DNA from 4 places in the Succinispira mobilis DSM 6222 genome. Region 3 is predicted to be linked to each of the others. Evidence: riboswitches for the same ligand, from Rfam matches in the RefSeq annotation. Region 3 holds a riboswitch; each other region holds the start of a gene.
What was found. Region 3 has a riboswitch for S-adenosylmethionine ahead of metK (methionine adenosyltransferase). Riboswitches for the same ligand answer to the same signal wherever they lie in the genome.
Positions count from the first base shown of each region.

Region 1: linked by a shared signal. The riboswitch ahead of SUCMO_RS0103040 (trans-sulfuration enzyme family protein) and the one ahead of metK (methionine adenosyltransferase) in region 3 are both predicted to bind S-adenosylmethionine.
Region 2: linked by a shared signal. The riboswitch ahead of SUCMO_RS0102680 (MetQ/NlpA family ABC transporter substrate-binding protein) and the one ahead of metK (methionine adenosyltransferase) in region 3 are both predicted to bind S-adenosylmethionine.
Region 4: linked by a shared signal. The riboswitch ahead of SUCMO_RS0106525 (O-acetylhomoserine aminocarboxypropyltransferase/cysteine synthase family protein) and the one ahead of metK (methionine adenosyltransferase) in region 3 are both predicted to bind S-adenosylmethionine.

Region 1 covers NZ_KB913028.1:624,525-630,559, forward strand. The annotation lists gene SUCMO_RS0103025 (YeiH family protein) at 1-1,150, shown strand, start outside; gene SUCMO_RS0103030 (hypothetical protein) at 1,150-1,470, shown strand; gene SUCMO_RS0103035 (nitrite/sulfite reductase) at 1,514-3,076, opposite strand; SAM riboswitch class I at 3,342-3,440, shown strand; gene SUCMO_RS0103040 (trans-sulfuration enzyme family protein) at 3,516-4,661, shown strand; gene SUCMO_RS11380 (YezD family protein) at 4,838-5,011, shown strand; gene SUCMO_RS10255 (YezD family protein) at 5,074-5,262, shown strand; gene cysK (cysteine synthase A) at 5,326-6,035, shown strand, end outside.
Region 2 covers NZ_KB913028.1:539,050-545,084, reverse strand. The annotation lists gene SUCMO_RS0102685 (methyl-accepting chemotaxis protein) at 1-580, opposite strand, end outside; gene SUCMO_RS0102680 (MetQ/NlpA family ABC transporter substrate-binding protein) at 833-1,636, opposite strand; SAM riboswitch class I at 1,714-1,814, opposite strand; gene SUCMO_RS0102675 (4Fe-4S binding protein) at 1,988-3,088, shown strand; gene SUCMO_RS0102670 (cysteine hydrolase family protein) at 3,311-4,270, opposite strand; gene SUCMO_RS11740 (SLAC1 family transporter) at 4,357-4,623, shown strand; gene SUCMO_RS0102660 (diguanylate cyclase) at 4,696-6,035, opposite strand, start outside.
Region 3 covers NZ_KB913028.1:2,006,820-2,012,854, reverse strand. The annotation lists gene pknB (Stk1 family PASTA domain-containing Ser/Thr kinase) at 1-1,218, shown strand, start outside; gene rsgA (ribosome small subunit-dependent GTPase A) at 1,215-2,102, shown strand; partial or broken gene SUCMO_RS11250 (transposase) at 2,226-2,432, opposite strand; gene metK (methionine adenosyltransferase) at 2,646-3,836, opposite strand; SAM riboswitch class I at 3,913-4,014, opposite strand; gene coaBC (bifunctional phosphopantothenoylcysteine decarboxylase/phosphopantothenate--cysteine ligase CoaBC) at 4,066-5,268, opposite strand; gene rpoZ (DNA-directed RNA polymerase subunit omega) at 5,284-5,490, opposite strand; gene gmk (guanylate kinase) at 5,505-6,035, opposite strand, start outside.
Region 4 covers NZ_KB913028.1:1,376,226-1,382,260, forward strand. The annotation lists gene SUCMO_RS0106505 (DMT family transporter) at 1-308, shown strand, start outside; gene SUCMO_RS0106510 (YitT family protein) at 322-1,179, shown strand; gene murI (glutamate racemase) at 1,199-1,975, opposite strand; gene metA (homoserine O-acetyltransferase MetA) at 2,056-3,006, opposite strand; gene SUCMO_RS0106525 (O-acetylhomoserine aminocarboxypropyltransferase/cysteine synthase family protein) at 3,074-4,363, opposite strand; SAM riboswitch class I at 4,446-4,547, opposite strand; gene nspC (carboxynorspermidine decarboxylase) at 4,878-5,981, shown strand; gene SUCMO_RS0106535 (saccharopine dehydrogenase family protein) at 6,011-6,035, shown strand, end outside.

The DNA of each region.
Region 1 (6,035 bases), 1.4 Mb from region 3:
AGAACACGGTTTAAACGTTGGAGCTTTATTTATCTTTTTTGCCTTAGCTTTCACGGGCGCAGGTAGATTTTTAGGACATTACTCGAAAAATTATTTGGCAAGTTTTTCGACGCTGTTTATTTTATCAATTGTTGTGAGTATTTTGGGTTCAAATAAAATTTTGAAAAACTGGCAATTAGAAACTCCATTGTTAGCATTAATTATAGGCATGCTCCTCAGCAACACTTTTAAGTTGCCGCAGTGGTTTTATACTGGAATACGTACGGAGTTTTATGTTAAGACAGGAATTGTTTTAATGGGAGCTACATTGCCATTTACCGTAATTATGCAAGCAGGACCAATGGCAATTTTACAAGCTAGCATTGTAGCAATTACAACTTTTATCACTATATATCTTGCAGCCACACGATTGTTTAATTTAGATAAGCGTTTTGGAGCGACCTTAGCTGCTGGTGGTTCAATCTGTGGGGTTTCAGCTGCTATTGCAATTGGCGGAGCATGTCAAGCTAAAAAAGAACATGTATCGGTGTCAATATCTATGGTAATTGTTTGGGCAATTGCTATGATTTTTGCCTTACCCTTGTTGGCTAAATTATTTGGCTTAGAAGCTGGCCCAGCTGGGGCGTGGATTGGAACTTCGGAATTTGCTGATGCGGCTGGATTCGCTGCTGCAGAGGCAATAGGTGATGAAAGAGCAGTTAAAACTTTTACTTTAATGAAAGTAGTTGGACGAGATATGTTTGTAGGCGTTTGGGCATTGCTGGTAGCTTTTCTTTCAGTGACACGTTGGGAAAACAAGAGCATTAGGGAGTCTAGTAAAATTAATTTTAAAGAAATTTGGCAAAGATTTCCTAAATTTATTATTGGATTTTTAGTAGCATCTTTATTTGTGACGATAATTTTATCTTTTACTGAAGTTAGTTTAGTAAAAAGTTTCAACAAAGATGTTTTAGGGCCGATAAAAGGGTTGCGAGCTTGGACATTTACATGGACTTTTTTATGTATAGGGCTTACTACTCGCTTTAAGGAACTAACTTCTTTTGGCTGGAAGCCATTAGCTGCTTTTACTATTGGGGTGGCTATTAATGTACCATTAGGCTATATTTTATCGAATATAGTTTTTGTCAATTACTGGTTGGGGATTAAATAATGGTAGAGTACATAACTAGAGTAATTATTAACCTAAAAGAATTAGAAAAGGTGCATTTAGTTCTAAGTTCGCCAAGTAAAATGGCTGCTGAAATCAATGATTATGCTAAGCGAGTTGCCAATAAGGCTACACAAATTGCCAAGCTGATAGAAGTGCTAGGGGAATTAGGCTTTATCCTTAAAAATACAGGTAGCTATATCTACGCTGATTCAGAAACCATAGAAGCTCAGGTTATTAAAAACTTATTGAAGGAGCGCGGGTTTGAAAGTAGCGAGTATCAGCTATATGTAGAATATCGCCGATTAAAAGGAATAATGTAAATAGGTGGGCAGTTGATGCCCACCTATTTACATTATATTTAGGTTAGAGAAGGTATGCTTTAGTTAAGTTTAAAATTTGTAAATGTTGCTGTTCGAGAAATTCAGAGAAACTAATAGAAGGATATTGAGCTTTTAAAATAGCTAATTCTAAAAGAAAAGCTGGGATTCTTGTGGCTAGAATTTCACCAATGTTTTCCCCAAATTTAGCTTGATAACCAACTCTACCCCCTAAAGATAAAAGGTAAGTATCTACGATTTTTCCATCAAGACGTTTTTTTCGGCCAGTAAAACCAATTAGTCCTTTTTGATGTTGAGCACAAGAATTTGGACAACCAGAAATAAGTGGCGTTGGTAAGGCGCTTTTAATTGCTAGAGGCTGGTTTTTAAAAAACTCTAGAATACTAGTTAGTAAACTTTGAGAGTCATTTATACCAAAATTACAAAATTGCGGTCCTGCACAGCTAACGGTATTGTCTATCGAAAAAGGTGATATTAATGAATCTGTTAATAGCAATAGCTGATCTACTGCCTTAACACTCAAGTTGCGTACGAAAAAACCTTGACTTGATGTAAGGCGAAGCTCAACTTTGGGGGTAACAGCTTTGAGAAATTCGGTGAGCGTTAGTATTTGAGTGGGAAGTATTTCGCCTTTAGAGGGGTGGATATATATAGCATAAAGCCCAGATTGCTTTTGAGGAAAAATTATATTTTGATATTCTTTGTCCCAAGGGAAAAATGAATTATCCTCAGTAGCTACAGTTGTTGGATTAAGTGTAAGTTTTAATTCAGGATTAGTTAGTTTAAGTTGGTGTAATTCTTGCTGGAAATATGTTAAGAAAACTTCATCGCCTAGGCGTTGGCGAACAAATCTTAAACGGGCTTTGTTACGGTTTGTGCGATCCCCTTCGCGGGCAAAAATGTTTTTCATAGCTTCAACGTAAAAAAGTGCGTCTTCAGCTAAAATAAAATCGCTTAATTTTATTGCCAGTTGTGAATTAGAGCCAAGGCCACCAGCAGCATATACGCAAAAACCCAATTTATTATTTTCTTTTTTGGCAATAAAACCTAAATCGCTAATACTAGCATTAGCAGTATCATCAGCAGTGTTGGAAAAAGAAACTTTATATTTACGCGGTAATTGCAAATTTTCAGTTGTTCTTAACATGAAATTCGTAATAGCAATCATATAAGGCGTAACATCAAAGATTTCATCGCGGGCTATGCCGGATAAGGGTGAACAGGTAATATTTCTAATTCCATCGCCGCCAGCACCAGTTGTAATTAAACCAACTTGCAATAAATTATCTAAAATTATATTTACTTTTTCCAAGGGTACGGCATGTAATTGCAAATCTTGGCGTGTGGTGAAACGTAGGCGCAGGGAATATTTATTAGCTATATTTGCAATTGCTTGTAGCTGTTCAAGCGTAGCAATTCCGCCAGGAAAACGCGGTCTTATCATATAAGAGTTTTTAGAACCTTCTTTATAGATTCCCATAATTGAACTGTATGGTTTTAAATTCTCGAGAGTCCCGCTTAAATATTCGCTTACTTTAGTTTGAAAGTGCTTAACTTTAGTTATAATTTCTGGGGTATTAGTGATCATGTCTGTAAATCTCCTTTGTAGTTTAATAGTGAAATGAGGTAAAATTTTATAAAAAAAGACCAGAATATTCTTTTGAAATTTAAAAAGAATCATTCTAGTCTTCAGTTATCTGATCGACTGTCTATTAAATTATTGTAATAATAGCATAGTTTTTTGTAGGAAGTCAACTGAAAAATCAGAGTTGCTATTGACAAATAAAAATTATTATGGCAAAATAGCATTCAATGATAATGCTTTAGAAATTTAGCTATAAAAATAAATATGGTTCTTATCAAGAGTGGTGGAGGGACTGGCCCGATGATACCCAGCAACCAGCTTTTAAAGCAAGGTGCTAATTCCAGCGGATAAATCCGGAAGATAAGATTAATTGTTTTAATGACGGTTCTTCTTCGGGAAGAATCGTTTTTTATTTATTACAAAGATAAAGCGAGGGAAATTTATGCAAATAACAACCAAGATTGTTCAAGCTGGGCTAGTAACTGATAAAACTACTGGAGCAATTAGCACTCCTATTTATCAAACAGCTACTTTTCGACATCCTGCATTAGGGGAGAGTACGGGATATGATTATTCGCGGACTAAAAATCCTACTCGACAGGCAGTTGAGATAGCAATAGCAACATTAGAAGAAGGAGATGCTGGCTATGCATTTGCTTCGGGAATGGCGGCAATAACAGCTATAGCGATGTTATACGGAAGTGGAGCACATTTAATAATAACGGAAGATTGTTATGGCGGGACATATCGCGTTTTTGAGAAAATATTTAAGCAGTTTGGACTACAAGTTAGCTATGTAAATACTGCCGATGTTCAAGCGGTACGTTCTGCGATTACAGGCGATACAAGAGCAATATTCCTAGAAACTCCAACCAACCCGTTAATGAAAATAGCAGATATTCAAGCCTTGGTAGCTTTAGCCAAGGAACATCAGCTACAGACTATTGTTGATAATACATTTTTGACACCATATTTACAAAAACCCCTGTCTTTGGGTGCAGATATAGTTATACATAGTGGTTCTAAATATTTAGCAGGCCATAATGATGTTATTTGTGGACTAATTGTGGCAAAAGGAGCGGAACTATGTTCTAAATTAGCATTTATTCAAAATTCAACTGGAATGATTCTTGGGCCGCAAGATTCCTGGCTATTATTAAGGGGAATAAAAACATTAGCAGTGCGCTTAGATAGGCAGCAGGAAAATACTTTAATTATTGCCCAGTGGTTAGAAAAGCAAAAATGGGTAAATAAAGTATATTATCCTGGTTTAGAAAGTAGCCCACAAAAAGAACTTCAAAATCGTCAGGCGAGTGGTTATGGAGCGATGTTATCTTTTGAGGTTTGTGATGCGAAACTAGTGCCGCAAATATTACAGAGGCTGAAGCTAATTCAATTTGCAGAGAGTTTAGGTGGAGTAGAATCGCTAATTACTTTTCCCTTTGTGCAGACACATGCGGATATTCCCCTAGAAATTAGATTGAAATTAGGTGTAAATGAACAATTATTACGGTTTTCGGTAGGAATAGAATCTGTGACAGATCTTATTGAGGATTTACAGCAGGCTGTTGTTCACGAAATAAGTTGAAATTGTAAATTAAATTTGACGAGAAATTAGTTTCATGATACCATTAGATGAATTTGCTGACTAGATAGCTAGAGGCGTAAAAGATTCTAAGGATCTTTTACGCCCTTTTGTAATTTTGGGCTAAAATATAGTAGCCATATATGAATAAATATTTCTGTAAATGGGGGGAGTTTAAAGTGGGGAATTTTAATAAAAATAACACAAATGTACAAGAATTAGAATTGGATTCAGAGCTAATGGCCTTTATTGAGTTGTCTATCCGAGAAATTGCCCACGGATCGATAACTTTAATAGTTCAAGATTCACATTTAGTACAAATTGAAAAAAATGAAAAAATAAAATTATGCTAACTTATACTGAAATTAGTGGTGCTATTTAATTAGAATATTAAAAAGACCGAAGGGTGAGGGCAATGAAAGAAAAGCAAACAGAAAAGTTGAGCAAAGAAAATATTAAACTGAGAACCCACATTTTAGAATTATTGCGCACTTTGAAGTTTGGGCAGGTTGCCATTATTATTAAAAATGGTAAAATTGCTCAAATTGAAAAAACAGAAAAACAAAGAACGACACTAAAAGGCCTATATGGAGAAGGTATTTAGTTTAATAATTTCAAATAAAAGTTTTCAAGTAAATAAGTAAAAGAAATTAAGAGGTGTTGAAATATGGCAAAAATTGCTAAAAATTTAACAGAATTAATTGGGAATACGCCGTTATTAGAATTAGCTAATTTTAACAGAGAAAAGGACTTGCAGGCCAAAATTATTGCTAAATTGGAACAATTTAATCCGCTAAGCAGTGTAAAAGATAGAGTGGGTTATGCGATGTTAAAAATAGCAGAAGAACAGGGACTAATTAATAATAAAAGTATTATAATTGAACCAACAAGTGGCAATACAGGAATAGGTTTGGCTTTTGCAGCAGCGGCGAAGGGATATAGCTTAATTATTACTATGCCTGAAAATTTTAGTATGGAGCGGCGCAATTTATTAAGAGCTTTAGGGGCTGAGTTGATTTTAACTCCTGAAGCAGAAGGTATGAAAGGAGCTATTGCGAAAGCAGAGGCACTAGCTAAAGAAATACCCAATTCTTATATGCCACAACAGTTTAAAAATCCTGCAAACCCAGAAATTCATCGTAAAACTACAGCAGAAGAAATTTGGCAAGATACGGACGGACTAGTTGATATTTTTGTCTGCGGAGTTGGTACGGGGGGAACTTTAACAGGTGTGGGCGAAGTTTTAAAACAACGCAATCCTAATTTGCAAATAGTAGCGGTTGAACCCTGGGATTCTCAAGTATTATCAGGCGGAGATGCAGGTGCCCATTGTTTACAAGGCATTGGCGCTGGATTTATTCCTGAGATTTTAAATAC
Region 2 (6,035 bases), 1.5 Mb from region 3:
AATTAGTTTGTTCGGCAATTGCTGCCACCCCATTAACAATATCACTGATATGAGCCGTCATGGCTGTTAATTCTTCAAATTGTTTACTTAGTTTTTGAGTATCACCGACAACAGCTTCTTTAAGTTGATCAATCTCGGTTATTTGAATAATACTTTGATCATTTTTGGCAATTAAATCACTAGAATCCTTCGACAAATGTACCATTTTATTGGATGTTTGCTCAATAGTTTCGTTTACATCATTCATGCTTGCTGTTATTTGCTCAACCACCGCCAAATTAGACTCGCTTAATAAGGATAATTGCTCGGAAAAATCTGCCAATGACTCTGCCGAATGCTTCATGCGCACGTCAAAATCACTCAAAGAAGATACCGCGCCCAACATCCCATTACTCACCTTAGACATCTTAGATTCATTGTTAAACAATCGTTCGAATTGATTTAAAATCCGTTGATGTAAAGGATTCTCTACTTTTAAGCCTACTAATGAAGCCTCTTGTCCTTGCATTTTGGCATCTACAATTTTCAAAATATCTATAACTTCACTGCAACCGGTTTGTTTTCTAAAAAAATTAACCATATACTCCACCTCTTAAAGATAAACTCTTTATTTTTTAGTTTACTGTTTAACATATGCTTTGTCAACGGATAATTTTTATTAATTAACTTTTATCTTCAAATACAATAGGATTACTAGCAGTTTAGTAAACTATTGTATAAAATAAAAAACAAGCTATCTCTTTTTTAGTCTTCAAGTGCTTTAACTAGAGTCGAAATTTAAGCTCAAACATCTAAACACAGCCTTTATTCCTAAAGAGATAGCTTGTTTTTATTAAAATGCTGCTACAACAGCACCTTTGTATTTTTCTTCAATGAATTTCTTAACTTCTGGGCTATTTAATATTTTTGCTAAAGCTTGAATTTCTGGTCTGTTTTCTTCACCTTTTCGGCAAACTAAAATATTTACATAAGGAGAATTCTTATCTTCGATAACTAAGGCATCTTTAGTTGGATTAAGTTTTGCATCTAAAGCGTAGTTAGTATTAATTACCGCTAAAGTTACATCATCTAAAGTTCTTGGTAATTGTGGGGCTTCAATTTCTTTAATTTTTACGTTTTTAGGATTAGCCACAATATCTTGAACTGTAGCTGTAATACCCGCTTTATCTTTTAATTTGATTATGCCTGCTTTTTCTAATAATAATAAAGCGCGACCCCCGTTAGTTGGATCATTCGGAATACTAATTGTAGCTTCTGCGGGAATATCTTTTAAATCTTTAACTTTTTTAGAATAAATACCCATTGGTTCTACATGAACACCATTGACTTTCACTAAATCCAGCTTACGATCTTTAGTGAATTTTTCTAAATAAGGGGTATGTTGAAAAAAGTTTGCATCTAACTCTTTATCAGCAACAGCCACATTAGGACGCACATAATCGGCCATTTCTACTACAGTTAAATTAATTTTTTCTTTAGCTAACAACGGTTTTACAAAGTTTAAAATCTCTGCATGTGGCACAGCTGTCGCCGCCACTTTTAGAGTTTTGCCTTCTTCTTTTTTAGCTTGGCCACCACAAGCGGTAAGTGCCAAACATAGCACTACTAGGAAAATAGATAAATAACTTTTTTTCATAAATAATAACCTCCAAAAAATTTTTTTAATAAAAGAAAACGACCCTTCTAAAGCGAAAGGTCGCATATACACGCTCCCTCTCATCTTCCAGGATTAATCCTGCTGGATTTAGCACCATACTTTACGTGTTGGTTGCCGGGTGTCATCGGGCCAGTCCCTCGACCACTCTTGATAAGAGTCTATTAACTTTTTTGTTATTATACATTTTCCTAGTATCTTTGTCAAGAATATTTTATTTTTAGCTTATCTGTATTTATTTTAAGTACTTTTGTCTATTTTGTTTTATTATCCCTGTTAATTTTTCGCAATAGTGCTATAATTTAGCTAAAATATCGCACGAGGTGATTTAAAATGCTAAAAGTTCGTCATCTTATTCAATTAGGCTTTGTCGTGCTGGCAGCTTGGCTTGGTTTACGCCATCAAATAGTTGGTGGCGGGCCTCAGGGAGTTCCACCAATTGATTCTTATTGTTTATTTGGAGCTATCGAAACTCTCCCTAGTTTAGTTAGTGGCGGTTCTTACCTGATGAAAACTGCCCCCAGTAATCTTTGGCTCCTACTAGCGCTAATTATTACCACCCTATTATTTGGTGCTGTCTTCTGTGGCTGGATTTGCCCGCTAGGTAGTTTGAGCGAATGGCTGTATCGCCTCCGTGAAAAATTTTATCCTCAAAAACTAATCCTCCCACCTGCTTTAGACCAAATTTTAGGCTATAGTAAATATTTATTTTTTCTTTTAATTATCTACATGACCATCAATACTAAACGACTTTGGTTTGAAGAATTTGACCCCTATAAAAAAATTTTTCATATGAATGTCGAAGACTTTAGCTCCGCTATGGTAATTGTGTTTTTTATTTTAATTTCACTTACTCTTGAAAGAGCTTGGTGTCGTTATCTTTGTCCGCTCAGTGTTATCATTAATCCCTTATCTAAAATCAGTTTCCTGAAAATCAACCGTAAGGACAACTGTATTAACTGTCACAAATGCGACCGCACCTGTCCTACCGCAATTAAGATTGCTAGCCAACCTACAGATTCAGGGCAATGTATTCGTTGTAACCGCTGTACCGAGGCCTGTCCAGTCCAAGCCCTAGAACTTAAAGCTCGTTTTGGCAATTGGCAAACGTCTAAAACAATTGCCGTTATGCTAAGTGCCGTACTTTTGTTTGGTGCAATTATTTTGACCGTCCAACATACCCCCTACTGGCAATCTAAAACTCCCAATATGATTACTGGTAAAAATGTTACTAGCACCGAAGATATCCGCGGTTGGATGAACCTAGACCAAGCCTTAACGGCTCTAAAAGTTGATAGAACTAAACTAATGCAAGAACTACAGCTCCCTGCTAATACAGAGACGAATCTGACCGTAAAACAATTTCGCGCCCAACATGATATCTCCGAAACTAAACTTGCAGAAATCATTCGCAAACTACTGCCTAAAAAATAAGTTAACTAAAAAAGTCAGACTTTATGCCTGACTTTTTTCTACTATTTAGCTATTACCAGCTTTTATATTCTTTATTGACAATCAATCGGAACATGAATAAGTTTTAAAAAAATATTACGTAAAATTTAGCTGTTGCTGGCGTCAAAAAATTTCGCTTAGCAGCAATTGTTGTTTCTTATCGCCAGGAAATAATTAATCGCTACGCCTGCACTTTATTTTTCATCACCAAGTATAAATTTCATCCGTAGATTTGACAATATTTACGCCTAAAGCGGCAAATTCCGCTAAAGCTTGTGTCGCTAAAGCTGGAAAATCCACTACATTGGGAATTGCCGGTACTGGCGACATACAATCTTGCAAAATATACAGTTTAGTTAACAAACTGCGATCTACACTCATTAATTGCTGCACTAAATCTGCAATCGTAAACCGCACACAATGTGAACTAGCCTCACCCGCAATATAAATCCGATCATAACGCATTAGCTTATTTAATAGCTCGACATTAAAGCTCCCTACCTTAAGCTGCGTATCAGCTGTAACTAGTTTCGTAATCTCTGGCGCAAACACACTATAGTTTTCTGTAAGTGGTGCCCGCCCCTTAACCTGCCAAAAAGTCTCACGTCCTGTTACTTGGGCATGAAATAGAGCACTTTCAAAGAGCACTGGCGCTAAAGCATGGTCAATGGCCCCCATCATTGTATGATAAGGCCAGATACAAAGCTGATATTTACCTGTAGCCTCTAGCTGACGCAGATATTGCAAGGCAAATTCCGGCTCACGCACCGCCCGCCATTTACCTTGAGCCACTTCTTGAGCGGTAATAATCGTAAAAGGTGCAGGCTGCTGTTGGTTGGCATTTACCCAAAAGGCGGGAAAAAATATTTGAAAACAAGAGTGCGTATCAAAACTAAAATATAGGGCATCTAAATCACTGACATTCCGATAGATAAACTCAGCTAATCGCGCCATGTCCGCCTCCGCGCCGGGAACATATAGACTGGCTTGCGGGTGACAAAACCCAATTTGCGCATCAATTACAAATAAAGCTGTCTGAGCCTTGCTTGAGCGATGTGGCAACTGGGATTTAGCTGAACTTGCGGCCTGGGCAATCTCCTCATAGCGGGGCAAGTATATGTTTTGGCTATCTGTTGCTTGATAATACGCGGGTAATTTACTCATATTGAACCTCCAATTAATTAACTGGCTTGTTATATTTACTAGTTACCAGCTAATTTTACCTAAATAGCATAATTTAAACCATTATAATGCAACTTAGGCAATTTGGAAAGATTCAAGTTATTTTTTCTTTTAGCTACTTCCGTGATAAACTCTATCTTTCTTGGTGGGCTTACTCTTTCCCAATTGCCGCAATTACCATTGCCACTTACTTGATGTATAGCCAAACACATTTACTTTTATATAAATTTATTTTACTTTGTCTTTTTACCTTATTATCACTTTTTATTTTACTACTACTGAAAAATACTATCTGTGCCATGCTAAATAGTCGCATTTGTGTACAGGAAGACTAAAAAACAGACTTTGCTCCAACACTCTCATCAGTGTCTAAGTAAAGTCTGTTTTATCTATTTAATTTTTGTTATTTATATTTGCACTTGGTTACGACCAGCATCTTTCGCTCTATATAATGCTTGATCAGCCTGCCTTATCAAGTTAGCTAATTCTCCAAATTCTTGTTTTTTGCTTACAGCCACGCCAATACTCGTAGTTAAACGTAACATGGTATCATTTTCCAAAACTAATTCTCTGCTTGCAACGGTTTTTCTTATTCGCTTAGCAATAATTAGGGCTTCTTCCTCTTTAGTATACGGTAAAACAGCAATAAATTCATCGCCACCATAGCGGCCAAAAATATCTTTATGCCGCAAATTATCTTGGCAAATCTGTGAAAATATTTTTAGAACTTCATCCCCGATTAAATGCCCATAAGTATCATTGATTTGCTTAAAATAATCTACGTCGATCATTAATATCGCTAAATTCTCCTCCGCTTGCATTTTTGTCATTAATATTTCAACTTCACTAGTCAGTTTATTGCGATTTAAACTGCCTGTCAGAGAGTCTCTGCCCACTTCTATTTGCAGATCGGTAACAATATTGTGATAGTAAGTTATATCTTGAAATACGAGCATATAGCCTACTATTTCTGCTTTTTCAGTAGCTTCTGCCAAAATTGTTTTTTGCATTTGATATTGGGAGTTATCATCTAAAACTAATATTTCCTTAACTCGTTTAACCGCATCAAGCAACTCTAATAGTTTGGGAAAGTTCGCAAAAAGTTCTTGCCCCTTTTTGCCAATATCCGTTCGCTTTATTTTGGGAAAAAGCTTGTTACTGGCAGCATTAAAATCGACTAAAACACCATTGCGATCAAAGATCAATATCCCTTCTGTAAAACGCTGAAAAATCAATTGTTTCGCTAAAGGGGCTACTTCAAACAACCCTAGATTAAATATTGCCCAACCATATAGCACACCAGGCACAATAAAAGCTATCGGCGATGGATCCAAACCCCAAGGAATTCCGCCTGATAAATAGATCAATAGCATAGTCCAGGGAAAAAAAGAACTTAAAAAGAATACAAATGCTTGCTGTTTTTTGTGAGCTTCTGCTCTTCGCCAAAAAATTATATATAAAATATTTCCAAATATCGCACTGATATTATTAAAGGTATTATGCACAATATACCAAATTCCTGGTTCAATTTTCGCTACGGGAAATGGTGCGGCTGGGTTTAGGGTTAGCGATTTATAGTAATAGGGGTGAATATCAAAGGTACTACTTAATATTAAAGTGATTGTCGAAATTGTAATTAAAACAACTTTTACAGTTTCCCAATTTTTAATACGCACTTGTGTATGTTTTTCTGCTAAAATTATCCACGCCGCAGGTATATAAGAAATGCCTAAATATTGAATATGTA
Region 3 (6,035 bases):
TTAAGACATGTTAAAGATAATCCACCTTTGTTACGGGAGTTTAATCCTGATATTCCGCCAGTGTTAGAGAGTATTGTTAGCAAAACTTTAGCGAAAAATCCTAGTGATCGTTATCGTACGGCGAATGAATTAATTAACGAATTAAAACGAGCAGAGATTTTAGTAAAAGATTTAATTGAGAATGATCCTTTAGATAGTACTATTTTTATTAGCAATTATTCAAACAATGCTGATGAACAAACGATTTTAATTGATAAAGATAAAATAAATAATCTTAAAAAGAAAAAATACAGTAAGGCTTTTTATGTAGCGGTAGTTTTAGGGTTGTTAGTACTTGGTTTTTTTGTGGGTATTTTTGGAGTATATGGGAATTTTTGGAGTTCCAAAGAAGTAAAAGTTCCAAATGTAGTTGGCAAACAGCAAGCTATTGCAGAGCAACTTATTCGTGAAGCCAATCTATATACAAAGATTGAAGAAGAGGAAAATTCTAAATTTGGGCCAGGTGAAGTTATTCGTCAAAAACCAGAAGCGGGTGAAACCGTAAAAGAAGGCAGACATATTACCCTTGTAGTTAATAAAGGGGGTAAGAGTGTTGATGTACCGGACATTGTAGACTTGAACATTGAACAAGCAAAAATCAGGTTAAGGGATGCTGGTTTGAAATTAGGGATAGTCAAGGAAAGTTTTACTGATAAAATCAAAGAAGATACGGTAATTGGGCAAGAACCAATAGCTAAAAGTAAGGTGGAAAGAAATAGTACAGTGGATATAATTATTGCCAAGAAGCAAGTAGCTAAAGTTAAAACCCCTGATTTAAGCGGACTTAGTGTAGAAAAAGCCAAAAAAGTTTTGGAAGCGGCTAAATTATCAGTGGGCAATATTAGTGAAAGAGCAGCTTCAGAAAGTTTCGGTAGTGTTGTGTCTCAATCACCGAGTGCTAATGAAGAAGTTTTAGTAGGTAGTAAAGTTGATATAGTTATAGCCAAGGCCGGAACAGTAACTAGAAAAAATAATATTGTTGAATTTGTGGTTCCTAGTAGTGATGGCTTGCATAATGTGCGCATCGATGTAATCCGCAATGGTTCACGGGAAAGAGTTTATGAAAATACGCATAAAGCTGGAGAGCGAATTCGTTTGACTATCGAAAATAGTGGTAGTGGCGATGTAAGAGTAGAATTCTATGTTAATGGCGCATTGTTAGAGGAGAAGCGAGTTTGAGTGGATTAATAGAAGGCTTGGTTATTAGAGCGTATAATAGTTACTATTATGTACAAACAGCAGTGCAGTCAGAGCTAATAACTTGCAAGTTGCGAGGTAAGTTTAAAAAAGGCCGGTTTGCTTTAACAGTAGGAGATCGAGTGAAAATTTTACTGGATGGAGAAAATAACGCAAGTATTGAAGAAATTTTGCCACGGCATAATAGTTTGTTGCGTCCAGTTGTTGCTAATGTGGAACAAGTCTTGTTAGTGTTTGCAATGCGCGATCCTGACTATAGTTTTACTTTGATTGATAAAATGCTGGCTTTGTATGCTAAAGCAAAAGTGCGAGTAGTATTATGTTTTAATAAAAGCGAATTAGAAGTGGCAGAGCAAGAACAGTTAAAACAATTATACGGTAAAATTGGCTATCCAGTGCTGTTCGTTTCTGCTCGGGAAAAATTAGGTCTACAAAAACTTAAAGAGTGTTTGCAAGATAAAATAACGGTTTTAGCAGGTCCTTCTGGTGTGGGGAAATCAAGCATTTTAAATGCTATTCAAGAAGGTTTGAAGCTAAATACTGGGGAGTTAAGTAAAATTTCGCGTGGTAAACATACGACACGTTATTCAGAGTTGCTAAAGTTAGATTTTGGTGGTTATATAGCAGACACACCGGGCTTTAGTAGTGTTGATAATGAACTGTTTAAGGGGGATAATCTAACCGAGCTATTTGAAGATATTCGTCAAGTAGCAAAAGGTTGTAAGTTCTCCTCGTGTAAACATGATCAAGAACCTAATTGTGCAGTTAAACAAGCAGTGGCGACGGGAGAAATCTCTAGTAGTCGATACCAAACATATCTGACAATCTATCAAGAGCTGAAGGCCTTGCGGGATAATTTTAAATAGGGAAAATACCTGTGCAGAGTAAGTCTGTGCAGGTATTTTTGGTTCTTTGTCAAATGTTGTGGTGTGAATAATAAAGAAACATATTTAGACTGGATTAAGAATGAAAAAGTTCTTAATCCAGTTTTAACTTTTTGAAGAAGCAATGAACAATAATAGATTGCGGAAACGCTTGAAATTTCTAAGACCAAAAGAAACACGTTTTAGCACTTTAGCGCGATTGTTACAACCTTCAGTATAACTATTAGTGAAGCCAGTATTTAAAGCCGCAATAATTTCGTTTTTCCAAGAATAAATGGTATCAGCAAGTTTACTAAATTTCTCAATTCCTGACTGTTTAGCTTTTTCTTACCAGATTAAAAGGTTTTTAAAATATCTTTGCTACTAATAGCGTTATGAAATAATTCTTTGAGCATATAAGCTTTTCTGATATTCTCGGAAAGAGAAATCATATTTAATAATTGGAGTTGAGCTTCTGAAGTTAATCATGAAAAAGAGGCCGTCGCACTAGGGCGACAGCCTCTTTGAATTTAAAAATTTTATAGTTTATAGACCAGCGTCTTTTTTTAGTTCAGCGACTTTATCAAGCTTTTCCCAAGGAAGTTCAATATCAGTACGGCCCATGTGTCCATAAGCAGCAGTTTGCTTGTAAATTGGGCGACGAAGATCAAGAGCTTTGATAATGCCAGCTGGACGCAAATCAAAATGTTTTTGTACTAGTTGGGCAATTTTTTCTTCAGAAATTTTAGCTGTACCAAAAGTATCTACTAAAACAGAAACTGGTTTAGCGATACCAATAGCATAAGCTAGTTGGATTTCGCATTTGTCAGCTAGACCAGCAGCAACGATGTTTTTAGCTACATAACGAGCTGCATAAGCTGCAGAGCGATCTACTTTTGTTGGATCTTTACCTGAGAAAGCACCGCCACCATGACGAGCCATACCGCCATAAGTATCTACAATTATTTTACGGCCTGTAAGACCAGAATCACCTTGTGGTCCACCAACAACAAAGCGGCCTGTTGGATTAATGTAGTATTTAGTATTTTCATCTAGTAAGTTTGCATCTACTACAGGAAGAATTACTAGTTCTTTAAGATCTTTAGCAATTTGTTCTAAAGAAACTTCAGGACCGTGTTGAGTAGAAATAACAATTGTATCTACACGTACTGGTTTATCATCTTCGTACTCTACAGTAACTTGAGTTTTACCATCAGGGCGAAGATAAGGTAAAGTGCCATCTTTACGAACTTTAGTAAGTTGTAAAGCTAATTTGTGGGCTAAAGAAATTGGTAAAGGCATAAATTCAGGGGTTTCATTACTAGCATAACCAAACATCATGCCTTGGTCGCCAGCGCCAATAGCTTCGATGTAATCTTGTTCACCTTGTTTAGCTTCTAAAGATTTATCTACACCCATAGCAATATCTGCAGATTGTTCATCAATAGAAACTAAAATACCGCAAGTTTCACCATCAAAACCATATTTTGCACGGTCATAACCGATGTCAACAATAGTTTTGCGAACTACTTTAGGAATATCAACATAGCAAGATGTTGTGATTTCGCCAACTACGTGAACTTGGCCAGTAGTAACTAAAGTTTCGCAAGCAACACGAGCTTCTGGATCTTGAGCCAAAATCGCATCTAAAACAGAATCAGAAATTTGGTCGGCTATTTTATCAGGATGTCCTTCAGTAACAGATTCAGAGGTAAATAGTCGTTTCATTTTTGACATAAAAAAGTATCACTCCTTAATTGTAATAAGAAAAAATAAAAACTCCCAAAAATGGGAGTTAGATTTAGTTATCTATTTCCCATCTTGCTATATAATAGCAGGAATTGGCACCGTTTGATAAAAATCATGGTTGCCGCAGCTTCATCGGGCCATTCCCTCAGCTAACTCTTGATGAGTACAATATTTACTTACAGCATAGATTATACTGGAAAAAAATAGATTTTGCAAGCTAGATTTTTCTTTTCGCCAAGATGCAGTCGAGAAGAATGTTTGCTACTTTAGTTTTGCTCATTTGTTCTAAGGAACAAATTTCTCCATCGGGATAGAGCAATTTAACGATGTTGGTATCGGCATTAAACCCAGCCCCACTTAAGGTTACATCATTAGCGACAATCATATCAAGATTTTTCTTGCGTAATTTTTCTTGGGCATTACTAATTAAATCATTAGTTTCGGCCGCAAAACCAACCAAAAATTGTTTGGTTTTCTTTTGCCCAAGATCGGCCAGGATATCAGGATTTTTCTCTAAAACAATAGTTAAATTAGCATCAGCTTGTTTTTTTATTTTTTGAGAGCTGACTTCTTTGGGGCGATAATCAGCAACCGCCGCAGCCTTAATTACAATATCGGCTTGGGTAAAATAATCTAAAACCGCAGCATGCATTTCCCTAGCGCTGTCTACAGCAATAAAATTAACTTTAGCAGGCACAGGAAGATTGCTGGGACCTGAAATTAATGTAACCTGTGCACCGCGAGCTATAGCCGCTTGGGCTATAGCATAGCCCATTTTACCGCTAGAATGATTACTGATATAGCGAACGGGGTCGATCGCTTCGCGCGTCCCAGCGGCAGTTACTAGAATATTTAAACCAGCTAGGTCTTGAGCTGCAACAATAGTTTGTTCGAGATATTCAACAATTGCTTGAGGTTCAGGCAGACGTCCGGCGCCGCTCGTACCACAAGCTAGATGACCTTCAGCGGCTGGCAAAACTTTATAACCTAGATCCAGTAATTTCTGTAAATTTGCTTTAGTTATCGGGTGCTCATACATATTAGTATTCATTGCTGGACAAATAACTATTTGGGCTGGTGTGGCTAATAAGGTTGTTGACAGCATATCATCCGCGATTCCGGTAGCCATTTTGGCAATGATATTCGCAGTTGCAGGCGCAACCACAAATAAATCAGCCCAACAGGCTAACGCAATATGTTCGACATTGAATTCATGAACTTCCCCCCACATGCTTACTACAACTGGATTAGCACTAAGTTCACGAAAAGTTAGGGGAGTAACGAATTTAGTCGCCGCTTCGGTCATTACAACTTTAACCTCTGCGCCTTTTTTACGCAGTCTGCTTACCAAGTCTACAGCCTTATAGACAGCGATACCGCCGCTTACACCTAAAACAATTTTTTTTCCTGTAAGTGACATAATATCCTCCGTAACTTACTTGATACCTAATTTGGTACGTTCATAGGTTATTTTACCTTGAGCTATTTCATACAAGGCGATACTTACTGGTTTATTAGAAGGACATTTTATTTCGCTATTATTATCATTTAATAGTTCGCGTCCACGTTTTGCAGCTAAAACCACCAGGGTATATTTACTGTCTACCAAAGTAACTAGATAATCGATAGATGGATTAATCAAGAGATCACTTCCTTTTAGTTATTGTTACAAATAATTTCTTCGACTACAGGCATGTTGCGCCCTACGCGACATTTTTCAGATGTTATTATTGCTAAAATTTTATCGCTGGCTTTGTTGACTTCATCATTAATTACCAAGTAGTCATATTTAGATGCGCAAAATTTTAGTTCGGAAACAGCTTTGCTTAAGCGATGCCTAATAACTTCTGCAGTATCGGTACCGCGTTTATAGATGCGGTCAGATAACTCGGTTAAAGAAGGTGGTAAAATTAGGACAAAAACTGCTTCAGGAAATTTATTTTTGATTTGCATGGCCCCTTGCGGGTCTATTTCTAAAATGACATCAAGATTTTCATCTAAAAGTTTTTGGACATAATTTTTAGGCGTGCCATAGTAATTCCCATAAACCTCTGCGTGTTCTAGCAATTCATCTTGAGCGATCATTTCTTGAAAAGTGTCTTTGCTAACAAAATGATAGCTTTGACCATTCAACTCGCCAGTACGAGGTGCTCTTGTCGTAGCAGAGATGGAATACTTTAAACTAGG
Region 4 (6,035 bases), 630 kb from region 3:
TCCTACCTTTAATGTTAGTATTTAATGCTTTTCAACCTCTAGTTTTTAATTTTTTTCAGCCACCCAATTTTTCACTTTTAGGGATTTTAGTTTATTTAGGAATTTTCTCATCTGTTTATAGTTATTTTATTTGGTATAAAGCTATTAATACAATCGGGGCAGTTAAAACCTCTGTCTTTATGTATCTTAACCCTTTAATTTCAACCATCACTGGCGCCTTTTTTTTATCAGAAAGTTTAGCGATTACTACTATGATAGGTGGAGCTTGTATATTGTGCGGCGTTTATTTGGTTAATAAAAATAAATAAAGGAGTTTTTTCTATGCGTGAATATTTAAGAAAACAATTAAGTACTTATATTTGGGTTGCTATTGGTTGCATTATTATGTCAGCGAGCATCAACACCTTTTTTATTCCTCATAATTTACTCAGTGGTGGTGTAAGTGGTTTAGCTATGATTATTTATTTTTTAACTACCTTTCCTTTAGGTGTTACTAGTATTTTACTTAATATTCCTTTGTTCTACCTAGCTTATCGCTATATTGATACTAATTACTGTCTAAGTGGTATTTTCGGGATGATTGTTTTCTCCTTAGCCCTAGACGCTACCTCATTTTTAAAAAATGCACAAGTTATGGATGATATTTTCTTATCTTGTATTTATGGCGGTTTATTTAGTGGTATTGGTGCATCAATGCTTTATCGTGTCAATGCTCACTCTGGTGGGACAGATATTTTAGGAGGTATAGTAAATAAATACTATGGTTTGAATGTCGCTACTGTCGGTTTTGGTTTCAATTGCATGCTAATGTTAATTGCTGCTAGTCTATTTGGATTAAAACCAGCAATGTACACTTTAATTAGCATGTTTATTACTTCTGTAGTTGCCAATAAATTCACGGAAGGATTCGACTACAAAAAAAGTATCATGATTATCTCAGCTGAACCTGATAATATTGCTATGGGCATAACCAAAGAGCTCGGGCGAGGTGTTACTTATCTTTTTGGCGAAGGCGCTTATACTAAACAAAACCGAAAAGTCATTTTTGTTGTAGTAAAATTACGCCAAGTTTCCTTAGTAAAAGCTATCGTTACTCAAACAGACCCTCATGCTTTTATGATTATAACTGATGTTACCGATGTTATCGGCAAAGGCTTTTCTCTGCCAATAAAAAAATAGACACTTTGTGTCTATTTTTTTATTGCATCGCTAATAATTTTTTACTTAACATAATTAATCGTTCATCAGCTTTAGAGTTAATAATTTCCACGGTTCCTTGGCTTTCACTATTATTTAGCAAATTTTTCTCCTGCAACTGATTTCTTAGCTGGTTAACTGTACCTAAACTTCCATCGATTACTGCTGTAGTTTGTGGCAAAATTTCTTGCAAAGCTTTTTTTATAAATGGATAGTGTGTACAGCCTAAAACAACCACGGAAATTTTCTCTTGCAAATATGGTTTCAATAAATCGTTTAAAAATTTTTGAACTTTTGCACCATTTATTTGACCTTGCTCTATTAGTTCTACCAAGCCTGGACAAGCTAAAGGTAGAACCTGATCAGCATCCGCATACCGTTCAACCAAATTAAAAAATTTTTCACGTTTTAAAGTCATCGGCGTTGCCATAATCAATATTTTTTGATTATGGCTTATTTTTATTGCTGGTTTTACAGCTGGTTCAATTCCAATTATCGGCATATCCTGATATCTAATTCTTAAATCATTAATCGCTACACTTGTCGCTGTATTACAAGCAATAACAATTGCTTTAACTGGCTTTTGACGTAATACTTCTACAGCATTGAAGGTCAATTTGCGGATTTGCACATCAGTTTTTATTCCATAGGGAGCATTTTGGGAATCACCATAATAGATAAATTTTTCATTTGGTAATAATTTTACGGCTTCACGTAAAACACTTATTCCGCCTACCCCTGAATCCATAAAGCCAATCGGTAACTGTTGGATATTCATAAATTATTCACCTTCATAAATTACTAAAATTGCTACAACGTTCTATATTATAACAGTATTTTAGCCTAAAGGAAATTATTTTATTGCTTAGAACTAGTTCCTTTTGTATCTTTAGCTAGAACTTCTAAATTGTAAGGTGTTTCCTGATAAACATAATAATTTAGCCAGTTGAAAAAAAGTAAATTTGCTGTACTTCGCCATAAAACTACTGGTTTTTGTTCCGGATCATTATCTTTGTAGTAATTATCTGGAATATGAATGTCCATCCCTAAATTAACATCTCGATCATACTCATCTTTTAAACTATTAGGGTCGTATTCAGCATGACCAGTTAAGAATATTCTTCGCCCCGCCTTATCTGATAAAGCAAATGGTCCAGCTATATCAGATTTAGCTAAAACATGTAGTTCTGGTGCTTGTTCAATATCACTTAACCTATTTTCTGTATGACGCGAGTGTGGCACATAAAAAACATCATCAAATCCTGTAAATAATTTATTAGGCACACTCTCAACTATTTCATGTGGATAAACACCAAATTGTTTTTTATCTAAATACTGTTTCGGAATATTGTAGTGATAGTATAACCCAGCTTGTGCCCCCCAACAAATATGTAATGTAGAATATACATTACTTTTGCTCCACTCCATTATTTCACAAAGCTCCGCCCAATAATCAACTTCTTCAAATTCCATTTTTTCTACTGGCGCTCCCGTGATAATCATTCCATCATATTTTCGGTCTTTTATAGACTCAAATTTTTCATAAAATTTTATCAAATGATCTGCTCCAGTATTTGTAGGTGTATAGCTTGAGGTATATAAAAAATCCACTTCTACTTGAATCGGAGTATTACTCAATAATCTTAACAACTGGGTTTCTGTTACAATTTTATTAGGCATTAAATTCAATAATAAAATTTTCAAAGGTCGAATATCTTGTTCATAAGCCCGGCTTTCTTTAATAACAAAAATATTTTCCTGTTCTAGTATCGCAGTTGCCGGTAAATTGTCTGGTATTTTAATTGGCATAATTACACTCCTTGCATAATAATTTGCACTATTAGTAACTAGTCTAATTTTTTTTCATTGTTAGCTATTAAGCTTGAGATTTTTCTAATGCTTGCTCTAAATCAGCAATTATATCAGCCACATCTTCAATTCCTACTGAAAGACGAATTAAATCTTCTTGTACACCAGAGCTTTTTAACTGTTCTGGCGTAAGTTGAGAATGAGTTGTACTGGCTGGATGAATCACTAAAGTTTTTGCATCACCAACATTTGCTAATAAGGAAATCAACTTTAAACTATTAATAAATTTGCGCCCAGCTTCCAAACCACCTTTTATCCCAAAAGTAAAAATCGAGCCCGCTCCTTTGGGCAAATACTTATCTGCTTTAGTTTTTTGCTCACTATTAGGTAAGCTAGAGTAGTTCACCCAACTAACGGCTGAATTTTTTTGCAGATATTGAGCTATTTCTAAGGCGTTTTTCACATGTTTTTGCATTCTTAAGGGTAAAGTTTCTATTCCTAAAAGAATTAAAAAAGCATTAAAAGGACTAATTGTTGCGCCAAAATCACGCAAAATCTGAACTCGCAAACGAGTTATAAATGCAGCTGCACCAATGTCAACTGCGTAATTTATACCTTGATAACTTGGATCGGGCTGACTTAAAAGTGGAAATTTATTGGAATTCCAATCGAATTTTCCTGCATCAACTACTACACCACCCATAGCTACCCCATGTCCACCTAAAAATTTTGTGGCGGAATGAATTACAATATCGGCACCAAAATCTATGGGCTTTAATAAGTACGGTGTCACAAAAGTAGCATCTACCATAAGTGGTATCCCGTTTTTGTGTGCTAGTTTAGCCACACCTTCTATATCTAAAACATCTCCACTAGGATTACCTAATGCTTCAGCATAAACTAACTTGGTTCTTTCTGTTATCGCCGCAGCAAAGTTTTCTAATTCACTAGCATCAACAAATTTAACTTTTATTCCTAACCGCGGTAAATTATAAGCAAATAAATTGTAGGTACCACCGTATAAACTAGCAGAGCTAACAATTTCATCTCCCGACTCAAGAATATTTAAAATTGCACCAATAATTGCTGCCTGTCCAGAAGCAAATGCAATTGCTCCTATTCCGCCTTCTAATGTTGCAATTCTTTTCTCTAACACATCAGTAGTCGGATTGCTAATCCGTGTATAGATGTAGCCATTTGCTTTTAAACTAAATAAATCAGCAGCATGTTGCGTATCTTGAAAATTATAAGCAGTTGTTTGATATATTGGTACAGCTCTAGCCCCAGTTGTAGGGTCTGGAATTTGTCCGGCATGAATAGCCAAAGTTTCTATTCCAGCATTTTCTAATAAACTCATAATAAAATCCCCCCAAATATTTTAGTAACAAAAAGAAATTAAAAAGCTCTTCCCGCGAGGAAAGAGCTTTTATTCCGCTTTCCTCTCATCTTCCAGGAAATTATCCTGCTGGATTTAGCACCTTTCGCATTGCGATGGTTGCCGGGTTTCATCGGGCCAGTCCCTCTACCACTCTCGATAAGAGTTCTATATTCTTCTGTTATTTTCTATATATTACATTGCCGAGATATTTTTGTCAACTATTTTATTTTAAGTTGCGTCTACTCATCATTAGTAATACTTTTGTTTCCTTCCAGTAAACCTTTTGTGTTTTCTTATATTTAAATTTAAATTTCGTTGAAAACTACAGCATTTCTAAGAAATGCGAACCTAATTCATTAAATCGGCATTTTAAAATAAAAAACATCCAATTTAAAAAGATTTATTGACGAAATATAAATTAATCTGTACAATAATATCATCACGCAAATTTTTGTTCGTGGTGATTTTTTATGTATAGAGGAGCCGCGCAATAATGAAACTACAAACGCCTTATTATCTTTTAGATGAAAACAAGCTCCTAGCTAATATGCTAGTTATTGATAAAATTAATAAACTATCAGGAGCTAAATGTGTACTAGCATTGAAATGTTTTTCAACTTGGAGCGTATTTAACCTGATGCGCCCCTATATGGCTGGTACCACTTCAAGTTCTTTATATGAAGCCAAACTTGGGCATGAAGAGTTTGGTGGCGAAACCCATGCTTATTGTGTTGGTTATTCTAAAGAAGATCTATTAGAAATACGTAAATTTGCTGATAAAGTAATTTTCAATTCTATTTCTCAGTTAGAAACTTATTATGAACTTGTAGCTGACAAAAAAATCGGCTTACGTGTCAATCCTGGTATTAGTAATTCTGGCTTTGATTTAGCTAATCCAACACGCAAATTTTCTCGCTTAGGTATTTTAGATAAAAATTTAATAGCCAAGCAATTATCTAAAATTGATGGTCTTATGTTTCATTACAACTGCGAAAATGCTGATTTCAACTCTTTTTCTGAGCAACTCGATTATTTAGGCGAGACTTATGGCGAATTTTTATTTAAACTTAATTGGATAAGTTTAGGTGGAGGCATTTATTTCACTAAAGCCGGCTATCCTATTGAAGCTTTTTGCAATAAACTGAAAGCTTTTTCTGAAAAGTACAATATTCAAATTTATCTAGAACCTGGGGAAAGTTCAATCACTAATGCCGGTGAATTAGTTACTAGTGTCGTTGATATCGTCCACAATGAAATTGATATAGCTATAGTTGATGCTTGTATAGAAGGACATATGCTCGATTTACTAATTTATCGCCTAGACGCTAAGGTCCTAGAACAACCTGATGCATCATTTAAATATATGGTCGCTGGCCGCTCTTGCTTAGCTGGGGATGTTTTTGGAACATACAAATTTCCTGACAAGTTAAAGATAGGTGATGAGGTTCGTTTCCAAGATGCTGCCGGATACACAATGGTCAAAAAGAATTGGTTTAATGGACTACAAATGCCATCTATAGTTATTAAAAAACTCAACGGAGAATTACAGTTAATTCGACAATTCACCTATGAGGATTTTAAATATAGTTTATCCTAAAATAAAAATATTAAAGGGGGAGTTCTTAATTGAAAAAGAATGTTTTGATTATTG